2 regions of the Paenibacillus sp. PvR133 genome follow, and region 2 is predicted to be linked to the other one. Evidence: predicted binding sites of a transcription regulator. Region 2 holds the regulator's gene; the other holds the start of a gene.
What was found. Region 2 encodes LexA, which represses DNA repair genes until DNA is damaged. Its sites were predicted from a motif close to CGAACATATGTTCG; they were not measured.

Region 1 (4,451 bases), 980 kb from region 2:
AAAAATATCCACTTGCTGAGCTCCTCCAAAGTTTAACAGGATAAATTTTATGGAAACAGCAATAGGGACTAAACTTATTGCTGTTTCTTTACATAATTCCCATAATATTCGCAGTACAGGAGGAAGAATTGATGAAAGCTGAAATAATTGCAGTAGGTACAGAGTTATTGCTCGGACAAATAGTGAATACAAATGCTCAATATTTGTCACAGGAGTTGGCTACAATCGGAATCGATGTATATTTTCAGACTGTAGTTGGCGATAACATAGATCGGCTTCAGGAAGCGATAAGAATTGCTCAGAAGCGTGCGGATATTATTTTGTTTTCCGGTGGTCTGGGACCGACTCAGGATGATTTGACGAAAGATGCGATAGCGTCTGTATTGGGGCGAAAATTGCACATAGATCGTCTTGCAATGGACAAGCTAGATCAGTTTTTCCGTAACCGTGGGGTAGAAATGACCGAGAATAACCGCCGGCAGGCGCTTTCTATTGAAGGCGCTACTCCGCTTGAAAATGAGACAGGGCTAGCTGTGGGCGACGCAATTGCACAGGACGGTAAATTTTATGTAGTTTTGCCTGGACCGCCTAAGGAACTCAAACCCATGTTTGCAAACCAAGCGAAACCTTGGTTGCTTCAGCAGGCATTGAGCGGTGAGGAAATGCCAATTTATTCAAAAATGCTAAAATTTGCAGGGATCGGTGAGTCAGCTCTTGAAACCCATTTGTTAGATCTGATCCAATCCCAGACAGACCCCACGATTGCTCCTTATGCCAAGGAAGGGGAAGTCACGATCCGTATATCCACCAAGGCGGCCAGCGAAAGTGAAGCACTAATTAAGCTGACGGCTACGGAAGTAGAAATTCAGCAGCGTCTTTCGGAATATATGTATGCAAGTGAAGATGTTACGCTGGAGAAGGTTATCGTAGATCTAATGGCCAAACGCGGGCTCACTGTGAGTGCGGCAGAAAGCTGTACAGGTGGAATGCTGATGGAACACATCACTTCTATACCTGGCAGTGCTGTTATGTTTCAAGGTGGCATCGTGTGCTATTCCAATGAAATGAAGATGAAATTACTCAACGTGCCTTATGATTATTTGGAAGGGGATCAAGCGCCAGGTGCAGTGAGTAAGGAAGTAGCCCTTGTGCTTGCAGAGCAGGCGAGAATGATCATGGACAGCGATTTTGGACTTTCAGTTACTGGTGTTGCCGGGCCTGGGTATTCCGAACGGAAGCCAGTCGGTTTGGTGTATATTGGCATTGCTGAACGCGACAAGGAAACGGAAGTACATGAACTGAGAATGAGTGGTAACCGTGAAACAATCCGACTGCGATCAGTCAAAGCAATCCTGTACAGATTGTGGCGCAGGCTGGTAGAGAACGAGAAACTCTCTTAAACATCTATGTACAGTGTGGGTCGTAGAGTTGTTTTAGATAGATATTCATGATATAATTATCTTATCGGAAGAACCGTTGCAAAGCCTTTTGCCAGCGGTTCTTTTTTTGTTTTAAGAGACAGGTGTAATTGTAGAAGAGAGCTGTGTGAACAAAAAAAACGAATGTATGTTCGAAAAAATGCTTGGCAAGCGTGTCAAAACAAGGTATTATTAAAGTACAAACAATGAAGGATGTGAGTTTATTGTCAGATCGTCGTGCTGCGCTGGATATGGCGCTCCGTCAAATAGAAAAGCAATTTGGTAAAGGTTCCATTATGAAGTTGGGTGAGTCTACCCACATGCAAGTGGAAACGATCCCCAGTGGTTCGATTGCTTTGGATATTGCGTTAGGAACGGGCGGCTTTCCAAGAGGCCGGGTTATTGAAATATACGGACCGGAATCATCCGGTAAAACGACAGTAGCTCTTCACGCTATCGCAGAGGTGCAAAAAACAGGCGGACAAGCCGCCTTTATCGACGCCGAGCATGCGCTTGATCCGTCGTATGCAAGCAAGCTGGGTGTCAATATTGATGAGTTGTTACTATCGCAACCAGATACAGGAGAGCAGGCGCTTGAGATTGCCGAAGCTCTTGTACGTAGTGGAGCAGTAGACATTGTAGTTGTTGACTCCGTAGCGGCACTTGTGCCCAAGGCAGAGATTGAAGGCGAAATGGGAGATTCCCACGTTGGTCTTCAAGCACGTTTGATGTCTCAGGCATTGCGTAAGCTTTCTGGAGCCATTAATAAGTCGAAAACCATTGCTATTTTTATTAACCAGCTACGTGAAAAAGTAGGTGTTATGTTCGGTAACCCTGAAACAACACCAGGTGGACGTGCCTTGAAGTTTTACTCTACGGTACGTTTGGATGTTCGTCGTATTGAAAGTTTGAAAATGGGTAACGACATTGTGGGTAACCGCACACGTATTAAAGTCGTGAAGAACAAAGTTGCCCCTCCTTTCCGTCAGGCTGAGGTAGATATTATGTACGGTGAGGGCATTTCCAAAGAAGGTAGCCTGATCGATATCGGTACGGAGCATGACATTGTCGACAAGAGCGGAGCCTGGTATTCCTACGAAGGTGAGCGCCTTGGTCAGGGACGTGAGAATGCTAAGCAATTTTTGAAGGAAAATCCGAATATTGCTAGTACGATCGAACAAAAAATTCGGGTGGCCAGCAATCTGATTACGACGGTTGCTCCGCCTACAGAAGAAGAGTTGGCACAGCAAGCGAAGGAAGAACAGGAATTGTTGGAGCTTGAATAAAGCTCGGTGAATCCTGGTTTGTGAACTGGGGCCAGGGTTATGGCACCGTCCGTTTGAATAGCATGATTCTGATGCCCTGCACAGTTGTGCAGGGCATTTTTGCATCAACTAGAGTCTGCTTTGTCAGTGGAATCTAACTTTTGCGTAGCAGGTGTTCAAAGGCTGCTTTCGTGAATTTCAAAGTGAGGGAAGTATATTGCAGTTGGACGATGAAGATGAATACACTTCGGAAGCAAATAAGCAACAAGGGATTTCTCTTTTTCCGGATCATGAGGAATTGATGATTACTAGGGTAGAGCAGGGACAGGGACGCAAACGTGGAAGATATATCATACATTTTGGTCCTTATTCACTGTCTGTATTAGAAGATGTAATGATCAAGTACAATATGTTCAAAGGAACGTCATTTGATAAAAAAGAACTGGAAGATATCGTTCTGGCAGATGAAAAGCAACAGGCTTATGTACTTGCGCTACGCTATTTGGGGCGAAAGCCTCGCACACGTCAGGAAATTGCCCAGCGTTTGGCGCAAAAAGAACTGGATCAGTCTGTTATTGACGAAGTAATGGCCCGACTGCATAGGGAACAACTCGTAGATGATGATTTATACGCCCGTCAATGGGCAAGGCAGCGCATAACAAGCCAACGTAAGGGGAAGATGTGGGTTAGGCAAGAACTTCGTCAGAAGGGCATCTCTAAAGCCTCTATTGGCGAAGCGCTAGGTGAGATCACCGATAATGAGGAGTGGGAGAGCGCTTTGACGGTCGGACGTAAGAAATGGAATCAGGTACGTGGTGATATAATGGAGAAAAAAAGAAAAACCTACCCTTTTCTCATGAGACGCGGATATTCGGGGGATATGACACGCCGGGTAGTCAATCATCTCACTGCGACCGAGCATGACGCTGCTTCAGATGACGAGGAGTTGTTGCAGTGGGAGGAATAGTTGCCAAACGGCTGCTGAACCTTTGGCTAGTATGAACGGATAGGATGAGCTAGTTATTACATGGAAAGCTGCATGGTAGTCTACTAATGTTTGCATTCCCTTGACAATGCCATTTGTCAAATAATAAAATATATATGAAACGATACTTGTGGAACGCCCTTTTTCCTTCCAAAAAAGCGGAATCCACGGTGAGTTCTCATCGCCAAATAACAAGTGATGCCGCTATGCCAGGCGGAATTGTACATGTGAAAGCATGTGCATATGAAATGAAACGACCTTGTGTCGTTGTCTTAGTTTGACGATCAAAGTAAATGTGACAATTGCAAAAAGTCCCAAGGAATGCCTTGGAGGAACCAACGGGGAGGTGAACAGTATGATGACTGCGATCTGGTTCGTTCTCGTTGCTGTAGCCGCGTTATTCTTTGGGTTCGGGATTGGTTATTTTATTCGCAAATCTATTGCAGAAGCTAAGATCTCCAGTGCGGAAGAAGCTGCCGCGCAAATCGTGGAGAACGCGAAAAAAGAGGCAGAAGCGCTGAAGAAGGAAACGGTATTGGAAGCGAAAGATGAAATCCACCGCATCCGTGCCGAAGCTGAAAAAGAAACTCGTGAACGTCGCAATGAAATTCAACGACAGGAACGAAGATTGCTGCAAAAAGAAGAATCGCTGGATAAAAAATTGGAATCGCTGGAACGCAAAGAAGAACAAGTGGCCAACAAAGAGAAACGAATCGATGAAACCCAGCAGCAAATTGATTTGATTTACAAGAGTCAGGTAACTGAGTTGGAACGTATTTCCAA
Region 2 (4,451 bases):
TTCTAATAATCATGTAAGGAGATGATTATTTAGAGAAGGATTTTTAGCGCTTATCCAGAATGAATTGTCGAGGTGACCAACATGAATCATACATATGAAGAGTTGATCGAATATCGAATTGTTTTCAGCTGCATTAAGTCAGATAAGAGCATCTGTAGTCCATCCGTTGAGTAGGATATGATGGAGCTTGTGGAATACGGTGGTGGGCAAGTGGGGCCTTATAAAATTTAAAAATAAAAAATTGAGCAACAATGCAGCAACGTACAAACCCTGGACGGATTTACAGCCAGAATACTTAAGTGAAAAAAGCTGAAACAAGTTTGAGGGCTATAGGTGTGGTCAGTTGTACACAAAGTATTTGAGTCAAGAATGCTGCTGCTTTGACTGGGTACTATTTCGCTTCTGTTTTAACCAGTGGAAGCATAGTTGAATATGTCGATGGTATTTAAAAGGAAGGCAACTGAATTTAGCAGTTCTATGGAATTTAGGAGTTGGTGTATCGTTTAACACAAAAAAAGCAGGAAGAATCCTTCCCGCTTTTGCTTGAAAACGATTATTAGCGTCTGCGTTGTCTATCATTTACGCTAAACAGATTAACAGCCAGTGCGTTACCTCTTGCACGCGCAATGGCTCTTTGAGTGGAACGGATGTTTGATCTTCTTCTTCTCAAATCACGTCTGCAATGTCTTCTGCTCATATTATCACCTCCCTTCAAAGAAATGAAGGTACGGTTAAATCTTAGTGGCGTTTATGCTTACGCTTGGCAATTTTGATATTCAAGGCATTGGTTGCTAGTGCATTTCCGCTTCCTGTTTTAGCAGCTGCGGCTTGAAAGACTTTAACGACCAGATATCTGTTTTTCCCGATGCGATGCTTATACGTTTTAACTCTATTTCTGATCATCTGCATATCTCCTTTGCTTAGTTCTGCTATATACATATGTCAATTGTGATAGTAATGTATCAGCATAAATCTATTAAAAGCAAAAAGAAGCTAGTACCTATATTCCTAATGGTTAATAAAAAAACTCATGCGAACCTGTCTCCGCCTTTTCAACTTTACGTTGTAGGAGAATGTTACAGGTCGGCATGAGTCTAATAGTGTAGATAAAGATAATAGGCAGTTAGTATGAAAATTATTTACTATTAAGAGTGTTAAGTTTTTTCTCGTAGTACACCTCTTGAGCAAGAATATGATTCAGTTGTTCAGAGAGCTGTTTATATTCTTGGCTGTCTTCTGGATAATTATTTCTTTCGAAATTCACAGCTTCGAGTTGCTTTTCTAAATACCTGAAATGGATAAGTATTTGTATGTACTGAATACGGTCGTAGGTTGTTATGTGTGAGTTCTCTTTTGCATACAAATGATCCATTGTTGGAACTACACAGCTTATGGCGATAAATATCACAACAAACGCTGAAATTATAATTTTTTTCATTTAATTCCTCCTACAGAGCTATGAGTAATTAATATACCATATTTATCTAAATCAAAGAAAGATCTATTAGTTTTACCCATGACAGTATAGCTGTACAAGATCAGTGGGAAATTATTTGAGATGGGGAGGCTGATTTTATAGTCGAAAAAATAGGAATAGGTTGCTGAAATGAAAAAATAGTTGTGAGATACATAATAGCAATACAAAACCGGCTTGCCCTAGGCAGCCGGTTTTGTATTAGTGGAAAGAATAACGGGGAAGAAAGAACGAGAAATCAGTGGAAGTCCCGGAAGAGTCCTACAACCTTGCCCAAAATGCTGACGTGTGTCAGGCGAAGCGGTTCAAAGGCTGGATTTTCAGGTTGAAGCCGGATATGATCCTTTTCTTTGTAGAAGGTTTTAACTGTAGCTTCGTCTTCATCTGTCATAGCTACAACAATATCACCATTATCAGCGGTCTGCTGCTGACGTACGATTACATAGTCTCCGTTAGCAATACCAGCTTCAATCATGCTTTCGCCTACAACAGATAACATGAATATTTTATCCTCACCAACAAAGTGTTGGGGAAGAGGAAAGTAATCTTCAATATTTTCTGTCGCCGTAATAGGAAGACCAGCGGTTACTTTGCCGACGACGGGGACACGACTAATGGAGTAATTAATCAAGTTGCTGTTATCCGATTCGTCTTGACCGAGTAACTCAATAGCCCGTGGTTTTGTAGGATCGCGGCGAATGAGTCCTTTTTTCTCTAAACGATCCAAATGACCATGAACCGTAGAACTGGAGGCTAAGCCTACAGCCTCGCCTATTTCGCGTACAGAAGGGGGGTATCCCTTTAGACGCACTTCATTGCGGATAAATTCAAGAATGGCCTGCTGGCGGCTCGAAATCTTAGACATACCGTATCAACCCCATTTAGTAACGTTTGGGAAAATTATAGCATAGAACCTCCGTTCGTACAAACATAAGTTCTAAATAATCCCTGAAAATAATTGCGAACTTTTGTTCTCTTTTCTATTGAACAAAACAAATGTTCGTGTTATATTGTGAAAACATAAGAACAAACGTTTGGAGGACACAGCCAATGATGAAATATAGCACTTATCAAAGTATTTTTCCGATGAATTTAGAAAATTTACAGGAGACTCGAAAAGAGGGTAGGGCACGTTTTATGCAGATTATTACCAATACTCTTTTACTTAAGCTTCTTATTATAGTGATTGTTGCTTGGATTGCAGGGGCAGGTGTACTTACAGTTTTCGCGGCACCTTCAGCTTCCAAGGAAGAAGTGACTAAACTGACCGTACAACCTGGGGATACGTTGTGGGAGATTGCCGCAAATCATAAACCGGAACGAATGGATACACGGGTATATATAGAAGGAATTGTGCGGATTAACGGTTTGGAGGATCGGGGAGTGCAGGCAGGTCAGGTACTCAAGCTTCCTAACTTCTGATCTATAGACTATTAGAGCTTGTCAGGGAGCGTAATACGGGAGCCTTGACAAGCTCTTTTCTACATGTCAAAGTGTATTATATCTTTGCTTTTATGGAGGGGACACAATTTGGATATAGACAGCTTGGTACAGCGCATTAATGAATTAGCGCGCAAAGCAAAATCCGAGGGTTTGACGGAAGAGGAAGCCACAGAGCGCGCCAATCTTCGGGAAATTTATTTAGGTAACATTCGCCGTAATTTTCGGCAGCAGCTTGAGACGATTGAATTTGTGGACGATGATACATCGAAAGGAAATGACGGGCTGAAGCATTAATGTTGTTAAAGTGCCCAAGCCTGCAATTTGCCTTTTGTTTTAGGTACCTTTTATGGTATCTATATAGATCAGCTTTGAGGCAATTGTTTTAATGTAATATATCTGGGAAGGAATTGAGAGATGGCCCGATCATTTGAAAGAAAAGTACGCAAAAACACAGCGCATTTAAATAAATCGCGCAAAAAGCAAGGCATTCAAACCATTAGCGGCGCAGGTTCTACAATGGATATTTTCCGTGGCCGTAACATTACTGTGCCAATTATGCTGGCTGGTCTTTCTGTATTGTACATGCTTATGAGTTACTTTTTGACTAAGACCGGTATGCGAGGGATGGATTGGCTTGTATTCGGCCTGTACTTGATGCTGGCTGTTATCTTTTTCATCCGTCGTCCTTATTTGAAAGTGGGAAAGGATACTCTCTATATGCTGAAAGGTGGTAGAGAACGTCCAATGACGGCAGGGGACATGAAAGCCATCAAGATTGAAAAGGGTTACGTAACCGTTGAAAGAAAAGGTAAGGGTGGTAATTTTATTTTCACAAAATCATTAGGTCGCTATGACACGGATGCCATTGCAGAGCGACTTGAGAAGTTTGCGCTATCCAATCAGATACAGGTAGACAAGAAATAACTGATTTAGCCTGTAGCTCTGTAACAAAGGCCGTATGATGTTATTTCATATAACATGCTGCGGCCGCTTGCTTAATATGGGCACACATAACGATTCAAATGCTTAATCAAGCAAATAGGCGTACATATACTGTGGAAAGAGAGTGGATAATTCAGATGACGATTCAGGCGGTAATGTTTGATCTTGATGATACCCTTTTGTGGGATGAACGTAGTGTAGAAGAGGCATTTGATGCAGCGTGTCAAACAGGCTCCCGTGAAGCAGGCGTTGATCCAAAAACTCTGGAGGAAGCCGTACGTAAGGAAGCACGCGCTTTGTATGAATCCTATGAAACCTTTAGTTTTACTCAAATGATCGGCATTAATCCGTTTGAAGGATTGTGGGCGAATTTTACAGCAGGTGAGCAACCTGAATTCCGCCAATTGGAACAGTTGGCCCCTGTTTATCGAAAGGAATCATGGCGCAGAGGACTCCAGCAACTAGGGATAGATAATGAGAAGTTGGCGGAAAAGCTGGCTACCCAATTTGCTTCGGAAAGACGCGCGCGTCCACATGTATATGAAGAAACGTTCGAGATTCTAGAACAATTGAAGGGACATTACAAGCTGTT

Region 1: recA (recombinase RecA) is a predicted target of LexA. The motif match lies at 1,560-1,573, and genes of this name have one in related genera.

Annotation. Positions count from the first base shown of each region.
Region 1 covers NZ_JAFIBS010000001.1:3,537,218-3,541,668, forward strand. The annotation lists gene pgsA (CDP-diacylglycerol--glycerol-3-phosphate 3-phosphatidyltransferase) at 1-36, shown strand, start outside; gene JOE49_RS15735 (competence/damage-inducible protein A) at 132-1,400, shown strand; gene recA (recombinase RecA) at 1,643-2,704, shown strand; gene JOE49_RS15745 (regulatory protein RecX) at 2,901-3,650, shown strand; gene rny (ribonuclease Y) at 4,024-4,451, shown strand, end outside.
Region 2 covers NZ_JAFIBS010000001.1:4,517,047-4,521,497, reverse strand. The annotation lists gene JOE49_RS19665 (hypothetical protein) at 557-697, opposite strand; gene JOE49_RS19660 (hypothetical protein) at 739-903, opposite strand; gene JOE49_RS19655 (hypothetical protein) at 1,136-1,438, opposite strand; gene lexA (transcriptional repressor LexA) at 1,713-2,339, opposite strand; gene JOE49_RS19645 (LysM peptidoglycan-binding domain-containing protein) at 2,528-2,896, shown strand; gene JOE49_RS19640 (DUF896 domain-containing protein) at 3,005-3,211, shown strand; gene JOE49_RS19635 (hypothetical protein) at 3,332-3,841, shown strand; gene JOE49_RS19630 (HAD family hydrolase) at 3,997-4,451, shown strand, end outside.